2 regions of the Mesorhizobium sp. M7A.F.Ca.CA.001.10.2.1 genome follow, and region 2 is predicted to be linked to the other one. Evidence: riboswitches for the same ligand, from Rfam matches in the RefSeq annotation. Region 2 holds a riboswitch; the other holds the start of a gene.
The links. Region 2 has a riboswitch for thiamine pyrophosphate ahead of thiC (phosphomethylpyrimidine synthase ThiC). Riboswitches for the same ligand answer to the same signal wherever they lie in the genome.
Positions count from the first base shown of each region.

Region 1: linked by a shared signal. The riboswitch ahead of EN964_RS12920 (YkoF family thiamine/hydroxymethylpyrimidine-binding protein) and the one ahead of thiC (phosphomethylpyrimidine synthase ThiC) in region 2 are both predicted to bind thiamine pyrophosphate.

Region 1 covers NZ_RZQY01000158.1:211-9,269, reverse strand. The annotation lists gene EN964_RS12935 (ABC transporter substrate-binding protein) at 139-1,158, opposite strand; gene EN964_RS12930 (ABC transporter ATP-binding protein) at 1,151-1,918, opposite strand; gene EN964_RS12925 (ABC transporter permease) at 1,915-2,676, opposite strand; gene EN964_RS12920 (YkoF family thiamine/hydroxymethylpyrimidine-binding protein) at 2,771-3,379, opposite strand; TPP riboswitch at 3,370-3,483, opposite strand; gene EN964_RS12915 (hypothetical protein) at 3,679-3,999, shown strand; gene EN964_RS12910 (formyltransferase family protein) at 4,039-5,070, opposite strand; gene msrA (peptide-methionine (S)-S-oxide reductase MsrA) at 5,452-5,970, opposite strand; gene EN964_RS12900 (glycosyltransferase family 39 protein) at 6,103-7,647, opposite strand; gene EN964_RS37675 (hypothetical protein) at 7,737-7,907, shown strand; gene EN964_RS12895 (hypothetical protein) at 7,946-8,653, shown strand; gene EN964_RS12890 (hypothetical protein) at 8,780-9,059, opposite strand, start outside.
Region 2 covers NZ_RZQY01000139.1:924-10,624, reverse strand. The annotation lists gene thiC (phosphomethylpyrimidine synthase ThiC) at 1-1,824, opposite strand, end outside; TPP riboswitch at 1,928-2,044, opposite strand; gene EN964_RS11970 (hypothetical protein) at 2,362-2,625, opposite strand; gene EN964_RS11965 (metallophosphoesterase) at 3,117-4,454, shown strand; gene EN964_RS11960 (hypothetical protein) at 4,457-6,523, shown strand; gene EN964_RS11955 (hypothetical protein) at 6,520-7,575, shown strand; partial or broken gene EN964_RS11950 (IS5 family transposase) at 7,976-9,292, shown strand; partial or broken gene EN964_RS11945 (FAD-binding oxidoreductase) at 9,483-9,701, opposite strand, start outside.

The sequences.
Region 1 (9,059 bases), on a different contig from region 2:
CCATTGCCGGGCAGTTAATCAACAAGATCAGATCGGCATTAAACTGGCTGTCGGGGAGCCAGGGCGCCACTCCCAGACGACCTGCTCCACGCGGTCGCCCAGAAAGACTGGCGACCCATCTCATTTGGTTTTGCCAGACTAGCTCAGATAGTCGTTGCGGAAATAGCTCCCGAAATCCGGGCGTTGAGCAACCAGCTTGCCGTCGGCATCACGCAAAATGCCGGACGCGAAGAGATAGCCGCCGATCGCTCCCATCTTGGCCGGATCCATCGTCCCGATGGCACCGCTTTGGCTGCGCAGATAATGGCCGTCGATCAGCGCCTTCAGTGAGGCGTGGATCAGCGCCGGATTGGTCAACGCATCCTTGTTGGCCGCGATCAGCAGGGCTGCCGCATCTTCGGGGTGATCGACCGCGAACTGGTAGCCGCGCCGCGTCGCCTGGACAAAGGCGGCCGCAGGCTTGGGGTTTGCCTGGAGATAGGCTTCGCTCGAAGAGATCAGTGTCGTGTGCTCGTCAGGCACGCCGTAATCGGCATAGACGAAGCTGCGTTGTTTGACGCCCTTGAGCTCGGCGTCGACACCCTCCCAGGTCGAGACTTCGAGCGTGAAATCGACCGAACCATTGGCCAGCGCCTCATAGGCTGAGGTGCCGAGCGTCACCGTCTCGAAATTGCCCTTGCCGCCATCATGGCGGATGATGGTCGATATCAGGGCGTTTTCCCAGGCGCTGCCGAAGCCGCCATAGGTCAGGCCGTCGAGGTTTCTCGGGCTTACGATCTCGCTGCGGGCCGCATTGAAGACCACGCGGCCGGTTTCCGATTGCACCACCGCATAGACGCCCTTCAGGTCCGCTCCGGCGGTTCTCTGGGTGAACAGGCTGATGGTGCCGTTGATGCCGAAATCGGCGACGCGATTTGCAACCAGCGTGCCCGCACCGGTATCGCTGTAAGGCAGGATGTCGACCTCGAGCCCGGCCTCGCGATAGAAGCCCTTGTCGCGGGCGACGAACAGTCCGATGTGGTTGGTGTTGACAGTCCAGTCGAGGGCAACGGTGACCTTTTGTGCCGATTGTGCTTGGGCTCGCCCCGATCCGGCAACGAGCGGAAGGCCTGTGGCAAGGGTCAGCAACAAGGCCTGCCGGCGCGTCAAGTCAGTCATGATCGTGTCCTTTGGATGGGGTGGCGTTGAGGATGATGTCGAGAATCTCGGCCTCGAGCGTACTTGCCTGGCGCGCGGCATCGCCGCCAAGGCTGCGCGGGCGCGGCAGCGGCACCTTGATTTCACGCACGATGCGGGCCGGGCGCGCCGACAGCAGATAGATGCGGTCGGACAGGAACACGGCTTCGCGCACGTCATGGGTGATCAGGAGCGCCGTCCAGCGATGATGCCGCCACATCTGTTCCAGCCAGCGCTGCATGGCCGTGCGGGTCAGCGCGTCGAGCGCGCCGAACGGCTCGTCGAGCAAAAGCATGTCGCGTTGCTGCACCACCGTGCGCAGCAAGGCCGCGCGCTGGCGCATACCGCCGGACAGTTGCGCTGGAAAATGCCGCTCGAAGCCGGCAAGCCCGAATTCGGCAAACAACGGCGCAACGCGCGCCCGCGCCGCCTGTCTCCTCATGCCTTGCACTTCGAGCCCGAGCGTTGCGTTGTCGAGGATGCGCCGCCACGGCATCAGCGCGTCACGCTGCGGCATGAAAGCGAAATGCCTGCCGTGGTCGTCGAGCGGCGCGCCGTCAAACAACATCTCGCCCTCGCCATGCTCGGCGCCGGTCAGAAGCTGGAAGAGTGTCGATTTGCCGGCGCCCGAGGGTCCAAGGATCGAGACGAATTCACCAGCGCCGACGCTAAGCGAAATATCGGCCAGCACGTCGAGCCCACCGAACGCCTTGCGCACATACCGCAGTTCGAGCCGGCTCATCGCCAGGGCCCCTTCCCGACGGTTTCCTTGCCGGCCCGCTCCCAGGGCATCGCAAGGCGCTGCAGCAGTACAGTCAACCCGAACAGGACAAGGGTCAGGGCAGCGCTCACTCCGACGGCGGCAAGAACCAGGTCAGGACGGAAATTGTTCTTGGCGTTGAGCATGTAGATGCCCAGCCCCTTCGCGGCCCCCGCATATTCGGCGAAGATCGCGCCGACCACGGCGTAGGTGATGGAGATCCTCAAACCAGCGAAGAAATAGGGCAGCGCCGAAGGCAGCCGTGCCAGCACGAAGATGCGCCAGCGCCCTGCCCCCATGGCGCGCAGCATTTGCCCGATCTCGGCCTCGGTCGACTCATAACCCTCGACCAATGCAACCAGCATCGGAAAGAAGGTAACCAGCGCCACCAGCATGATCTTGGGCGCCAGCCCGAAGCCGAACCAGAGCACCACCAGCGGCGCGATCGCCACCAGCGGCAAGGTCTGGCTGACGATTAAGACAGGAAACAGCGCACGCCGCAGCGGCTGGAAGAAGTCGACCAGCATCGACAGCACGAAGGCAGCGCTGAGCGAACAGGCAAAGCCGAGCAGCGTGGCGCCGATGGTCGGAATGGCGTTGTCGGCCAGCGCCTGGCGATTGAGCAGCGCTTGCTCGAAAACGCGCGACGGCGCCGGCAGTGTCGTCGGCCTGATGCCGGAATAGGTGGCATAAAGCTCCCACGCCAGCAGGAGCAAACCGACCGAGATCATGGCCGGCATTGCCTTGACAAGAAGGCTCGCGATCGGGCGCGAAGCGACTGATGATGTGGCCACGGGAGACAACCTTTGACGGCAGCGCGAAAGCGCGGCTGGTTCAGACAGCCGACGGGCTGTTGGCCGAGACCGTGACGTCGAGGGTTACGTGGCCGGCGCCTGGTCCGAAGCGGCAGAAGGCCTCGTCCAGCGCCGAAAAGATCGCACCGGCATCACCGCGCAGTTTCGTGCAGAAATGCTTGGAACGCTCATAGACGCCGGACTGCTTGAGAAAATCGATGCAGCCGTAGATCTCGTCCATGTGGTCGTCGGTGCCCATCACATAGAGCGAGAACTGCGCCGCCGCCGGCTGGCCGGTGGCAGCAGCATTGCGCACCGCCGCAATGGCCGCATCCTTGCGCGGGCCGAGTGGCCCGACAGGCCCGCCAAGTGCATCGGAGCGGCAGATCGGGTCATCCGGCTCGCCAGGGCACCCGCGCGAGATGGCGGCCGACAACACGCAATGTTTGCCGCTGCGTGCCGCCGCCACGAAGAGGTCGCGCATGGCGGGAAACAGCACTTCGGGCGGCCCGACCAGCAAGGTCGAGATGTCGTCGGTCTCGATCCTGAGCTTGTCGCGCCAGGGATCGAGCGCACCGAGCGCGCCAAGAATGACACCGACGAATTCGTCGGTCATGGGGTATAGGGAAATCTGTGCGCCTGAAAACATCGCCCGCCTCGCTCCGCTGGTATTACCCAGATCAGCTTCTAGGGTCTGTGGGCTTGCCGCCCCCGTCTCAGCCCCGACCGTACGGAGCACCCCTGTGGATGTGCGCCTTAAAGCATCATTCGAGTTCAAGGGAAAGCCGTTTTTTCAGAGCACTGCGCCAAAAGCATTGCGCCAGTCACGGTGCGCCTGAGCGGAATTTTGTCGGGAACCTTCGCCGCCGCGACCGGTTGTCCCCACAGTCGCAACGCGATCACTTTCGTAGAAAACAAGCGACGACTTCACAGAAATGGAGACAAACCATGTTCATGAAAATCCTCGCAGCTTCGGTTCTCACCATTGGTCTGGCCACGTCAGCCATGGCGCAAAGCGCCGGCAGCAACAACGCAAATGGAAGCGGCAGCGGCAAATCGGTGACGGTTGAGCCGAACACGCCGGCTTCACCGAATACGGTCGAGCCGGACACTGTCGACCCGGGCACGACCAACAGCACGACTGGCACGGTAGGGGACATGAATTCGAACGCGGATCAGAATTGCCCGACCAACCCGCAAGGCGCGCAGACGGACGCCGATGGTAACGCGACGGCGCCAACGGTAAACGATAATAATTGTGGCAAGTAACCGCACACGGATGAAGCCGCTGGGCATCGCCCAGCGGCTTCATCCGTTTCTCTGGTCCGCAGCACTCGTTTTGCCGAACAGCCGGATTTGTGGAGCGGGTTTTCCGGCGGGCGGGCGCAAAAACAGGTGTTTTGAATTGAGCAGCCGTTTGAGCACTCTACCGTAGGTAAAATACAGGACCCGACCGTTGGCGAGATCGAATTCCACTGTTCCCCACCGCCTGACCGGAGCCTTTCCTGTGCAAGGCCCCAGCCTTCTGATCTGGAATCCCAGTCTGATTTTGCGCGTTCCGATTTCAAGATAGATGCCTGGCAGAAGGCCGAGCACATGCCATAGCCGTACAACATGCTCGACCGACATGGCCGGCGAGATTATCAGGTGGCTGGGCTGAAGCCGTGCCCAGACGAAGTCGCCTTTCGGCTGCGGCATTCCTGACAACAGCCCCCGGCAGTAGGCCGGCACCGCCTCGCTCACCAGAATCCGCATAGCGGTTGCCGTGCTGTCGACCAAGGCTTCTCTCGAGGTCCAGTCAGCTTCGGAAAACGGCACCTGCCCGAGAATGTCACCCTCGTCAAAACCGGCGGACATCTTGTGGAGCGTGACGCCGCCATGAGCCGCACACCGGCCGTCCACGGCCAAGCGCTGGGTCGGATGTGGCCCTCGATAGTCGGGGAGCAGCGCCGGGTGGAGGTTGACCCCGCCTTTGGAAAAATGGCCAAGAACCTCTTGAGGGATCAAGACAGGCAAAGTGTAGCAGACCAGCACATCGGCGCGGAGGTCAGACAATTGGCGACCAAGCGCATTCCAATCGTAAGGGCGGCCAAATTCGATCAACTTGACAGTCGTGTTACCGACAAACCGCCTGAGCAGCAGCTTGCGTTGAAGCCTTCGTCGGAAATTGCCGATGCTGAAACCGGTGGGACGACGCCGGAACCCGGGCACGATGATCGCGCCAATTGCATTTCCAGCCTCTAGCCAGCCGGCGAGCAGAGGCCCCGTATGGTTAGAGATATCGAGGACAAAAACGGCTGTGATCGGCTCCGAGTGATCGGTCGATTCGATCGGCCTCATCTTCGGCGGCTCAAACGGGCCGACAGATCAGGGCGAGCTTGTCAGGTCGGCTGAGTGGAAGGCGATGCCAAGGCAGTGACAACCGAAAGACGCTCGCGTTTTACAAACACTGGCTTTTCGCAGATTTTCTTCACGGCCCGTCTCCCGAAATCAGCTCTTCCTGCGCAATTGGACTGCGATACGGCAGGCTGTCAACCACCTGACCGTGTTTGCCTACCGCATCCGCATTCGCCGTTGACGAAGGCGTTCGAAGAGCGCTCGGATATTGTGAAAGCTCAATGGCCGACGCGACACGGTGCGCTGACTGAAAGGGGTTTGGATGCGATGACCTGCTCGACGACACCGTCGAGCAGCAATGCAGGGCAAATCGCAGTTGCGAATCTACGAAACCGCCGTCTCGCGAACCGGCAGCTTCCAGCCTGGCCTGACGAAGTGGCAGGTGTATCCGTTGGGATACTTCTCCAGATAGTCCTGATGCTCGGGCTCGGCTTCCCAGAACGGACCAACGGGTGCGACTTCGGTGATGACCTTGCCCGGCCACAGGCCCGAGGCATCGACATCGGCGATGGTGTCCTCGGCGACGCGCTTCTGTTCGTCGCTGGTGTAATAGATCGCCGAGCGATAACTCGTCCCGACATCGTTGCCCTGGCGGTTGCGGGTCGTCGGATCGTGGATCTGGAAAAAGCGTTCCAGCAGCGTGCGATAGCTTATGATGGCCGGATCGAAATTGATCTCGATGGCTTCGGCGTGGGTGCCGTGGTTGCGGTAGGTGGCGTTGGGCACGTCGCCGCCGCTGTAGCCGACACGGGTGGAGATGACGCCGGGATAGCGCCGTATCAAATCCTGCATGCCCCAGAAACAGCCGCCGGCAAGGACTGCACGTTCGGTCGAAGTCGCCATGTCACGTCTCCTCAAAAGCAATTCCAGGAAAAGTGTGTAGCGGTTTTCCGTCTGGAATTGCGTGAAAGCAAGTGGTCTCGCCATAAATGGGCATTGTCACCTGCTTCGTCCAGCGGACGCGGTGGATCTACCTCAATTGCTCGGTTGGGCGAGGCTGTCGATCAAACCCGGTAGCTTCATGCCAGGCGGAATGGCGGCAAAGCTGATCGCCACCGGTGGTGCCCTGAGCGACCAGGCGAAAAGAACGGTCTTGACCGGGATGTTTCCCAGCCACGCCAGCAGCCGAGGTGGCACGCCGCTCCCGGGCCAGACCAGGAGCATACCGTGATCGCGCAGCCGCTGGCTGGTGATCCAGGGGGCGAGCCGCATGTCGAGGTCGGTGAAGATCGACGGCTTGTCATAGGCGTTGAGGCCCGCCAGCAACGCGATGCGGGTATCGCCGCCGACGATGTCGAGCCGACCGGGCACCGCCGCGTGCCAGACCGCCTCGGCTTCGTCCGAAATCTGCCGCGCTGGCCAGCAGACGGCATCCATGCGCCCGCGCAAATTGCAACTCGTCCAGCGGATGCCCGCATAGGCACCGGACATGCCGAGGATGCAGGCGAACGCGCAGATCGCCAGCCGTCGCAGTTCGACGGCGCCAAGCCGATGACCCAGCAAGGCGATCGCCACAACGCCGACCAGATTGTACATCGGCGCGCCCCACGCCTCGCCGGCGCCGGTAAACAGCGAGGCCACCATGACAAGCACCGCCGGACCAAGCCCCATCCACACGAGATAGGCCAGCGCGCCGCGCTCAATGGGCTGTTCCGGCGCGGGCGAACGCCGCAACAGCCCCGATATCGACAGCACCAGCAATAAGCCGCAGAGCCCCGCCATTTGGACACCGATATAGTAAAGGCGGGCGCGGTGGACCAACACCCATTCATCGCGGCCGGCGACATAGGTCAGCGGCAGGAAATCGATGCGGTAGAGCTGGATGGCCAGTGGCGCGGCGACGGCGAGGAAAACCGCGAGCCCAAGCCAGGGCCAGGGCGTGGCGAGCCGATTGCGTGCCCGCGTGTCCGACAACAGCCAGATCGCCCCGAAGAGCAACAGCAGCCCGGTGGAAAACTTGGCATAGAGCCCGACGCCCGACACCAGTCCGAGCGCCAGCCACCAGCCCGGCCCACCGCCACGGCCCGCACGCCACAGCAGCCAGCAGATTGCGGCCCAGAAGGGCATCTGCGCGTAATCATGATTGAACTGCGGTGTCGGCCAGCCGAAGAAATACAATGACGGCATCAAAAGCACGGCGGCCAGCGCGCGGGTTCTCCCGAGCATGTCGCGGGCCAGCAGGTAGACGAAGACGAAGGTCGCCGAGACGACAAGCTGGGCGAGCAGATATTGCGGCCAGCGGAACGATCCGGTCAGAAGATGGCTGATCTCGAGCAGCCAGCCGGGGAGCTGCGGATGCTTGTAGGTCAAAAGCACCCATTCGCGGCCCCACATAAAGCTCTCGACGACATCGCCGGGCGGGGCGGCATCGACAAGCGCCGGCATCACGGTCCAGCACAGGATCTGCGTCAGGCATAAAAGCGCTAGGCCGGCTTCTGGATAGCGCGTCAGCCCCGGCCAGATCGACGACTGCCACCAGTCGCCTGGAACAGAACTGCCGACCGGCAGCCAACCGTTCATGGTTTCGTCGATTCGCGTCATGCGGTGGATAAATCACACCGGACGGTTTTACGAACAGCCCAGAACTTGAAGCTTACGAAAATGTATACTTGGCCGACCATGGCAAAACCAAGATTGAGGCAGAGTTTCGCGCCACCATGCCGCCTCTCCCGTCATCACATGCCAGCAAGACAACAATGGAACACGCCATCGCGCAGCACCCTGAACATGCCGGGCATGGCGCCTTGGGCGTGATCGCGGCAGGCGTCGCCTACGCCTGACCGGTTGCCGTCCCCAAAAAGCATCCAGGATTTGAAAAATGCGCCACCACCATGCCGTCATTCACTACCGTGCGCTCGATTTCTGGATGGCCCGTGCGGCCGTTCTCGTCATCATCTGCCTGCAGCTTCTGGTCATCAACAATCTCTCATTCGGGCCGCGCTGGGTGGCGCCCGCGCTGGAGGCGGCCCTGCTGCTGCCCTTGTCGGTGGCCACCGCCTGGACGCAGGCCGCCACCCGAAAGGCGGTCGAGGACCACGAGTGGCATGCGATCGGCCAGTTTCGGGTCATGATCCGCAGAACAGCCCTGACCATGACCGCCATCATCAGCATCATCAATTGCGGTTCGCTGGTCCTGCTGGTGCGTGCCTTGCTGGAGGGCCATGCCGGCAGTAGCGGTACGACGCTGCTGATCGACGCGCTCAACATCTGGGTCACCAACGTCATCGTTTTTGCCTTGTGGTTCTGGAGCACCGACCGCGGCGGTCCGCCGACCTGCGGCCTCGTCAAGCTCGCACAGGCCGATTTCCTGTTCGCGCAGATGACGTTGAACGACCGTGAGCTTCGAGATTGGCTGCCCGGCTTCGTCGATTATTTCTTCCTCGCCTTCACCAATGCGACCGCATTTTCGCCGACCGATACCTTGCCACTCTCCCAGCGCGCCAAGCTGCTGATGATGGCCGAGGCCATGATCTCGCTGCTGACCATCGCGCTGGTCGCGGCACGCGCGGTCAACATCCTCGCTTGATCGGCCCGACACGCGAAAATAGCCCGCCCGGCGAACCGGAACGGGCTATTTTGGGTTGTCTTCGATGGTTCGATGCCGCGGGAAACGTGCCTCGGCAATTCCGCCAAGCAATCGCCGCCGCACCAGCTATTCGTCCCGCGCGCGGCTGACTCTCCGCACCACGAACTCGAACAGGACGTCCGAAATCCACATGGCGCAGACGCCGATCAGGAAGGCGGCCGCCAGCGTGGTGGTGTCGTCGGCGGGATCGGGCATCGGCAGGCCGGCGATCCTGGCGTAGGACACCGCCGGCAGCGTCAGGTAGGCCGCCGCAAGTGCGCCGCAGATCGGCGAGGCCACCATTTCGCGCAGCTTGTAGCGATGCCGCGACAGCGCGCGCAGAACGCCGCCGGCGAGGCCCGCCGCC
Region 2 (9,701 bases):
GGGAGCCTCTGGCACGACCGGTACGCCAGTCTCGTCCGCCTGCATGTAGAGATCGCCGCCCTCCCGGTATTTTGCCGCCATTGCCGCCATGCCTTCCTTCTGGGCCTCGGCACGGATGTCGTGGGAAATGCGCATGGAGCAGAATTTCGGCCCGCACATCGAACAAAAATGTGCCAGCTTGTGCGCCTCCTTGGGCAAGGTCTGGTCGTGGAAGGACCGTGCGGTTTCGGGGTCGAGCGACAGGTTGAACTGGTCCTCCCAGCGGAACTCGAAGCGCGCGCGCGAAAGGGCATCATCCCTGGTTTTCGCTGCCGGATGGCCCTTCGCCAGATCGGCTGCATGGGCGGCTATCTTGTAGGTGATCACGCCAATCTTGACGTCGTTGCGGTCGGGAAGGCCGAGATGCTCTTTCGGCGTGACGTAGCAAAGCATTGCGGTGCCGAACCAGCCTATCATGGCGGCACCTATCCCTGAGGTGATGTGGTCATAGCCCGGCGCGATGTCGGTCGTCAGCGGCCCCAACGTGTAGAACGGCGCCTCACCGCACACTGCGAGCTGCTTGTCCATGTTCTGCTTGATCTTGTGCATGGGGACATGGCCCGGGCCTTCGATCATCACCTGGCAGTCCTTTGCCCAGGCAATCTTGGTGAGTTCTCCAAGTGTTTCCAGTTCGGCGAATTGCGCCGCGTCGTTCGCATCGGCGATTGAACCGGGACGAAGGCCGTCGCCGAGCGAGAAGGAGACGTCATAGGCTCTGGCGATGTCGCAGATCTCCTCGAAATGCTCGTAGAGGAAGCTCTCCCGGTGATGGTGCAGGCACCATTTGGCCATGATCGAGCCGCCGCGCGAGACGATGCCCGTGACCCGGTCGACGGTCAGCGGGATGTAGTGCAGCCGCACGCCGGCGTGGATGGTGAAATAGTCGACGCCTTGCTCGGCCTGCTCGATCAGCGTGTCGCGGTAGACCTCCCAGTTCAGATCCTCGGCGATGCCGTTGACCTTTTCCAGCGCCTGATAGAGCGGCACCGTACCGATCGGCACCGGCGCATTGCGCACGATCCAGTCGCGGATGTTGTGGATGTTGCGGCCGGTCGACAGGTCCATCACCGTGTCCGCGCCCCAGCGGATAGCCCAGACCATTTTTTCGACCTCTTCGGCCATCGACGATGTGACAGCCGAGTTACCGATGTTGGCGTTGATCTTGACCAGAAAATTGCGACCGATGATCATCGGCTCGCTCTCGGGATGATTGATGTTGGCGGGAATGATTGCGCGCCCGCGCGCCACCTCGTCGCGCACGAATTCGGGTGTGACGAAATCTGGGATCGCCGCGCCGAAGGCTTCGCCGTCGCGTTGCAGCTTGCCGCGCATCACCTCGCGGCCGAGATTCTCGCGGATGGCTACGAACTCCATTTCTGGCGTGATGATGCCGGCGCGCGCATAGGCAAGTTGGGTCACCGCCTTGCCCTGCTTGGCCTTGAGCGGCCGATTGCGTATCGGAAATTCCGGTGTCAGGCGCTCGCCGGTGGCGAATCCATTGTCTTCCGGCCGGACGTGGCGGCCGTCATAGGCTTCGACATCGCCACGCGCCGTGACCCATTCGTGGCGAAGCCGGGCAAGGCCTTTTTCGATGCTGGTTTCGACTGATGGATCGGTGTAGGGGCCGGACGGATCGTAGACGGTGACGGGCGGTTCGCCGGCCGTCGGATGGACGGAAATCTCGCGCATCGGCACCCTGATCTGCGGGTAGAGGACGCCGGGCTTGTGGATTTTCCGCGAGGCGGGCAGTGGTCCCGTCGATACGGCGGGGGTGAGGGCATTCATCGTGAGGCTCCTTTGCTCATGCATTGGAGACCCAGTTCTGTGCCGGAAGGATGAAAAGACGCTTCTGTAGACCTGCTGCAACAGGACCTCGGGCGTAAACTCCCGCAAAGCGCTTGCACCGTCCCTACGCCAGTATGAACTGGATCAGGTTCAACGGGTCACTGCGCCGCGAAAGCCAGCAGTATCTCAGCCCCTTGCCGGGACTCCCCTGGTGAATGCCTTAGGTTGAACGGGCTGACGCTATCTTGTCAAGCGCATTCGGGCGCCTTCGGCCGGTGGCGACGACCGGCGGCCAGCCGGGCGGAGAGCTCGCGCATGCATCGGGGACAAGTCACGCCCCGTAGACCGGGGCTGAATGGCCAAAGCCTCATTCGCTTCGTGAAGGATGGAGAAACTGTATTGGCCATGTGCGCGTATCGACCAAGTAGCTCAGGCGGTCACGGATGTGGTTATTCTGGTCGAAGGTGACGAACGGCCTTGGGGGTCACCTCCTTTAGGATTCAGAGGTTGGAAGACGGCTTCTCGCGATCACGGCCATCAGGAAATACCTGTCTTCGGCTCAACCTCGACATGGCGTCCGATCGACCGCAGATATACAGCTATCTCGTTCATGAGATGATCGCGTTCGCCGTAGATTTCAGCAATCCTACGCAGCTGTGGCTCGACGGCCCTCCGTTGCGCTGGCGTGAAATCAGCATCGCCAAAGACGTATCCCAAGTTGCCAATCGCGCAAATTTTGCAGCCGGCGTCCACAACTGCTTGTACGAATGCCGGAATGTCTTTTTCTTGCATGGTCTTCATGTCGAACCTCTCGTGAATGGCGTGCTTGCGCCCCAATCTGCCTTTTCAGCGTGTCCTCTGGGCGGCGCAAGCCCTGAGCGTGACTGTGCACGGGCAACCTCGACTATCCCATCTGCCACGCTCTTTAGAATCGGTGGGGTCTGGTGATCGCAGGCTGGGCCACTCAAAAGCCTGCAAGAAGAAAGTCATGGCGACCATTGCTCAAGATCGCAAGGGTGCGTGCAAGACCTTCCGTTGGCAGTCATGCACGCTCGCTCAGAGATAGTCCGGCCGCGGAAATTCTCCCTTATTCGTAAGAAAGCTCATTGAGCAACTGGGCATTGAGCAACTGGGTCTCACGTCACGGGTCTCGTGTGCTTCACAGCCGAAAAATAGCCGCCGTGGCAATTCTCGAAAAGTGCAGGCTACCTCGTTAAGGACACTGCGGATGATCGTTCGCGCTTGGCAAAAGCGAACGGATTAGTCTATGGCTCTCGGCAGGGGGGCGAGTTATGCGGCGGGTGCGAATCCTTCAAGTAGGCGATATTCACTATCCGGACTGGCATCCTTCCTCTAGCAACATCGATGCCAAGGATAGCAAGTTCGCTCCGAAAATAACGCAGAAGCTACGCGCGTCTTCGCTGCGTGCCGTCTTGACGAAACTTCGGCGGCTGACGACTTCGAAGCCCTTGGATTCGATCGCCTTCATGGGGGATTTCACGAGCCGTGGCGACAAGACCTTCATTGCTTCGGCATTCCAGCATTTCACGTTGCTCTGCCGCGCACAGGGACGCAGTTCAAAGGCGCTTCCGTTGATATTCGTACCGGGAAATCACGATGTGAACCGTGATGACGCGCGCGAACTTGGACCGACTGAGAAATTCAGCGAAATGGCGAGTTTAGCCGCCCGCTTGGGTTGGCAGACCGTTCCCGTGGACCAACCCGTGCACTTCAGACTTCCGACAGGATCCGCAGGCGCAAACTTCATCCTCGTCAACACAGCGATAGGCAGTTGGGAGCTTCAAAACCTTCCCGCGTTCCTTCGTGATCGTCTCGAGGCACTCAGTCCTTCTACAGAGCCTGTAGATCTCGGCTCGCCGGACATCTCGGGACATTCGCCCGCGACACCTCCCAGCGATCCAGACAAGGAGGCGTCCGACGACGAGTATTACGGTCAGATGGACACGCCATACATCTCGCGTGAGATGCTTGCAGGCCTACAGGAATTGCTCCAGCAGCCCGACATGCGTTACGGCATCATAATCGGCCATCACAATCTGCTGCCACAAAAGACTCCGCGCATTACGCCATACGCGGAGATGCTCAACAGCGGATTTGTCAGAACTCAGCTGCTGCAGGGCAACAAGCCTATCGTCTACCTGCATGGACACATACATGCTGATCCGGTCGAGATCGTCAACGATCCAAGGTTTCCGGACGGCAAATTGATCTGCATCTCAGCACCAGAGATACAGTCAGGTTTCAATGAGCTCGTCTTCTTCACGACCGATCAGGGAGAGCTCGTCGGCATCCGACTTATACCCTACCGCACCAATGTCGCCGACGGGACGGTCATGGAAGGCGAACATTGCTTTATTTCGACCATGTCCAACGGCAAGGCCTTTCTGAACAACGACACGTTTGACCTGCTGCGCCGACTGCGCGACCATGCCACCAGGCGCGGGAATGGGTTACTCTTCTGGGACGAGATCACTGAGATTGCTGCCTCCGCCGAGCTCGGGCTAGATCTGGAAGACTCTCTTCTGATGCTCCAAGCGGCGCGCTTCATCGAGATAGACGGCCTCACCAAGGCAAACTCGGCTTGGCGCATTAAGGTAAGGGACGAATAGCGATGGAGAATCCGTTCGGCCCCAACAGGATCGAGTACGAAAGCCGCCCGATACTGTGGTTCAGTCAGAAGTCGGCGTTGATTTCTGCCGCCGCCAAGCCGGTCTTCGTCGCAGGGACGAGAGGCAGCGGCAAGACCAGCATTCTTCGCTCGCTTTCCACAGTCCATATTCTTGAAGACAAAAGTCTCTCGGACCAAGTCGGCAAGCTCGCTTGGTATGGCGTCTTCTTCCAGCTCAATGAGACATTCTCGCCCCTAATCGACAACGCCGTTCTGAACCTCATTCCGGAGCGGATACGCTTCGACACGGCCGCCGTGATCCCGCGGCAATTCGTAATCTTCTCTCACTATCTGGAGCTGAAGATAGTCGAACGCCTGCTCGAGAGCATCGGCCAGCTCAGACGCGACGGCCACTTGAAATACCGGGCCTCCGAAGATAGGGACGTCGCCCTGGCACTGCATCGCGAAGTGCTGCACTTCATACCCCAACCTGCCCGTCTCGACTTCTTCAGCATCGATGAGCTGCGGGGTGGGATAACCCGGTACGTCGACGAATGCTTCAACGCGTTCTTCTTTGCCGCCGATGCCGGAGCGACCGGCTTCAGAGCAACAGACCCTGGCGCGATCATTAACAAGGTCGCGACCGCGATCACTCCACTTTTAAATGGCCCATCTTTCGCCGGTGACAGGGCGCCCTTCTTCAAGATACTGATTGACGACTGTGAAGCACTGACACCGCTCCAACAGCAGTTCCTGAACACCTTGGTGAGAAAGACGCGCGGCAACGTGAAATGGGTCCTCGCCTACATCGGCGGCCTCTACGACACGATCCGGACGATCATACCCGGCCAGTCGCTCTCGAATGCTGACCGGGACGTCGAGAATCTTGATTCAGTCGATCCGAGGGAGTTCGCCACGCTGTGCGAGAACGTGTCGTCGCTTCGGCTGTACTATGCGCTTCCTGACCATCTGCGGAGTGATCTCGAGCGCAACGATGCGCTCAGCGCGTTTTCGCTCAAAAACCGGCTGGGGCGGCTTTCCGTCAATGACATCATCGAGCGGGTTATCATATCGGGTCATTCCGAGGGCAGAGAAGAGCTTGTGGCACTTGCTGATGCAGCACGTGAATTCCTCTCCGTGAATTTGAGGACGGCGGATCAGCAGCAATTCCTTCTTGATCGAAAAGCGCGCCCTTATGCCGAAGGGCTGGCGCTCGCGCTCATGAACCCGGAAATTAAGCGCCGGCCCATGAGCAAGGCGGATGCTTCAAATCTGAAGAGGTCGATCGCCCGGAAACAGGGATGGGCTTTTCTGAAAGCGTGCCAGATGCTGCGTCTGCATGACTACCCGTACGTAGGGCACCAGATCATCACATCATTGAGCGACGTCTGTATACGCGATTTCCTTGATATAATGGGAGAGATCTTCCGCCGCAGTGTTCCGAGTTCCAGTGATCCACGAAAACTGGTGGAATTCATCAACTCGGATTTACAGATTCATCTCGAACAGCAGAGACAGGCTGTGAACGCCGCCTCTCAACGGAAGCTTGATGGACTTCAGGCGCTTTCACATCCGTACGAAGAAGAGAGCGTGCGCATGGTGCGGGCGTTGGGTTACCTGACCGCTCGCCTCCAGACAGAGTTTGCCGAAGAAAATGCTCTAGGAACGACAGAGAGAGGCATTTTCAGGGTTGATCTAAAGGAAATGCGCTCGCTGGTGAACCGACTGGAGCAACCCAGCGGAAAACTGGACGAGGTCCTGCGTCGGGCGGAAAGGGATGGGTTTATCCGGGAGGTCTCCGCCGCCGGCAACTTTGAGGTGGACCGCGCCGACCCCGCATCGAAGGAGATGATGATCAGATTGCATCGGCGATTTGCACCTTACTTCGGGTTCTCCTATCGCGGCCCGTACGAAATCAACACAATCCCTGCGGCGCGGATGGTCGACCTGCTTTTTACCAGGCATCGGCTCCCAGAAGACTGGGCCGACTCGGTGTTTAAGGAGCTCGTCGCGCGGCCCGCACTCAAGACCGAATTCCAGCACTCGCTTTTCGAGAGCGATCTCGAATGACCGCTTCAACTGTCGAGTATCGAGTCTTCGGCCATCTGGCCGTCACCGAGAAGGCGAGAGATGCAGGTACCTGCGAAACGATGGAGGCAGATATCGCGATCGTCGCGCTTGGATGGGAAACGCGTTTCGCCGCGTTCGAAAACCATCTTGACCTGAAGGTCGGCAAGATCGTGGTTCTGGACTTTGCTCTGAAGGAAGCGAACGTCCCAGCCGTCGAAGAAAACCGGCGAAAGCTCATCGCTATGGGTACCCGATGGGGCGTCGAAGTGACTGTGATCACCCTCGAGCCTTCCATCGAGTATCAGAAGAACATCAATCTCCTCGATCACCTGCTCACTCAGATGGCCGCTTCATGTGGCTCATACGAAGGAAGCCTGCGGAAGGTTTTCGTCGAGTGCTCGACGATGCCGCGAATCTACATCCAATGGCTGATTGCGGTGGCATTCAAGAAAATGTCGATTCAGTCTCTCGAATTCGGGTACGCCGAAGGTATCTACGGGAACGCGATCGGCAAAGAGGATTTTTCCAGCGGCTTGGACCGATACGTCACCGTCCCTCATCTTCAAGGCAGCGGAGGAATGGGCGAAGAGAAAGTCCTGCTCGTGGGGATCGGAGGAGATGCCGACGTATTCTACGGATTGATCGATATCGTCAGTCCGGAACGGATCTCGCTCCTCGTCCCAAGAAGCGACAAGAATGCGCATATCGATGCTTTGCTCGATCAACAGGTGGCCAAGGTACGTGAAACCCACCGGCTCGAAGATGGCGAAGTTCGCGACATCCAGGCTTTCGGGCTGATGGCCCACCTCGATGCTTTCGAGACGTATCTCGACGGGTTCGGCTCGCGTGCGGTGGTGAACGTTTTTGTCAGCGGCCCGAAGGTTCAGGCCATCGCTGCTGCCGTGCTCGCCTGCTCCGACAGCCGCGTCCATCTCAAGGCAAGAATTCCCACCTCCTATGCCCATCGTGAAGTCTCAGCGAATGGGCGGTATCATATCTATAGGCTGATTGACCTGACATCCCCTGCCTGCAGCCTTCCCGGGACGTTCTGACACTATCTTGCATTCGAGTAGCATCATGGTCCCAGTAGCCGTTCCGCCAAGCCTTCAGCGCATGTTCGTGTCGCCCGATCCGGTCGATGGGGGGCTAATTCCCACTTGGAAGCTGCTCTACATCAGATCAGGGGGGAATGCAGACTGGCAGAATTCCGTCTAATTAGCGACTAGCTAAAACATATACTCAGGCGAGACTGTTCAGCATAGAAATAGTGAGTCGGCCGTGAACTATCCGCAAGCCATTGATCTGGCCTGTTGATTGAGGCGGATAGCGGCTTTGGAATTGCAGGATTAGCGGTTTATTGGGGCTGTTTTCCTGCAATTCGGTTTTGCGATTCCCTTGTGGCGCGGAGCGTGATTCACTCGGTTCGGCGGCGGCGAATCGAGGGGACAGCGAATGTCCAGGCCACGCGAGAAGCGCGAGACGGGAGAGCAGGACCTGTTCCGCTCCAGGCTCGACCAAATCATCAACATGAAGCACGAGCTGGTGCGGCTGGCGCAGGCGATCGACTGGCCGGTGCTGGAGGAGCGTTTCGGCGCCGTCTATTCGGACGGCCCCGGCATGCCGCCGCTGCCGACCCGGCTGATGGCGGGGCTGGCGATCCTCAAGCACACCTTCAACCTGTCGGATGAGGTGCTGTGCGAGCGCTGGGTGGAGAACCCTTATTTCCAGTATCTCACCGGCGAGACGTTCTTTTGCCATACGCTGCCGTTCGACCGCTCCTCGATGACGCGTTGGCGCAGCCGTATGGGCGAGGAGCGGATTATGGTGCTGTTGCAGGAGAGCCTCAGCCTCGCGGTCAAGACCGGGGCGATGAAACCGGCCGACACGCGCCAGGTGATCGTCGACACCACCGTGCAGCCGAAGAACGTCATGTTCCCGACCGACGCCAAGCTCATCCATCGGGCACGCGAACGGCTGGTGCGGCTGGCCAAGAGGACGGGTCTCCATTTGCGCCAGAGTTATGTGCGGGTCGGCAAGCTGGCGCTGATCAGCCACCAGCGCTATGCCCACGCCAAGCAGTTCAAGCGGGCCAACAAGGCGCTACGCAAGCTCAAGACCTATCTCGGCCGGACCATTCGCGACATTGGTCGCCAGATCGCCGGCGATCAGGGGCTGGACGCTGTTCAAATGGCCGCTCTACCAGGCCGCCACCGTTCTCGAGCAACGCCAGCGCCAGCGCGGCCGCAAGATCTACAGCCTGCACGCACACGAGGTGGAATGCATCGGCAAGGGCAAGGCGCATGCGCCCTACGAGTTCGGGGTGAAGGTGTCGGTGGCCACCACGCTGAAGCGCTCCAGGGGCGGCCAGTTCGCCCTGCATGCAAAAGCACTGCCCGGCAATCCCTATGACGGCCACACGCTGGCAAGCGTCATCCCCGACATGGAAAAGACCATCGGCAACGAGATCGGCCGCATCCTCGCCGACGCCGGCTATCGCGGCCACAACGCACCCCAGAGCCACAAGCTCAGGGTCTTCACCGCGGGCCAGAAACGCCGCGTCACCCCAGCCATCAAGCGCCAGATGCGACGGCGGTCGGCGGTCGAGCCCGTCATCGGGGCCACATCAAGAACGAACACCGCATGGGCCGCAACTACCTCGCCGGCCAGCAGGGCGACGCCCTCAACGCCATCCTGGCCGCCGCCGGATATAACTTCTCTCTCCTGCTCAGGTGGCTGAAGGGATTTTTGTGGCTTCTCATCGCAGCCTTACAAAGTCAGCCGAAGAGCTCGAAGCCTGATCCCTCTCATTGTTCACGGCCGACGGGACAACCCAACCTCAAGCGAGAACATTTCAGGGGGGCACATCGGGTGCAAGTAATCGAAGCGCATCACTGATGACCAATGCCGCCTGCTTCTTTCGGCAACGCGCAGCGATGCGCTTCTGCTGAGCGCGATGTTTCTAAGCAGCGTCCCCGAATTGGATCGCAACCCAGCCCTGCAGTTGGCGCCAGTTGGGTTCGAGCCTGGCGAAACGCTTCAAGCTAAACGATGAAATGTCTGCGAAGCTGCAGACGCCGTCGACAACTACGTCGCGGATTGCTCGCCCGCTTGACGGCGACAAGCCGAAGCCGACGCTGGACATCGTGGCAACAACCACGTTGGAGAATGTCGAGAGCCG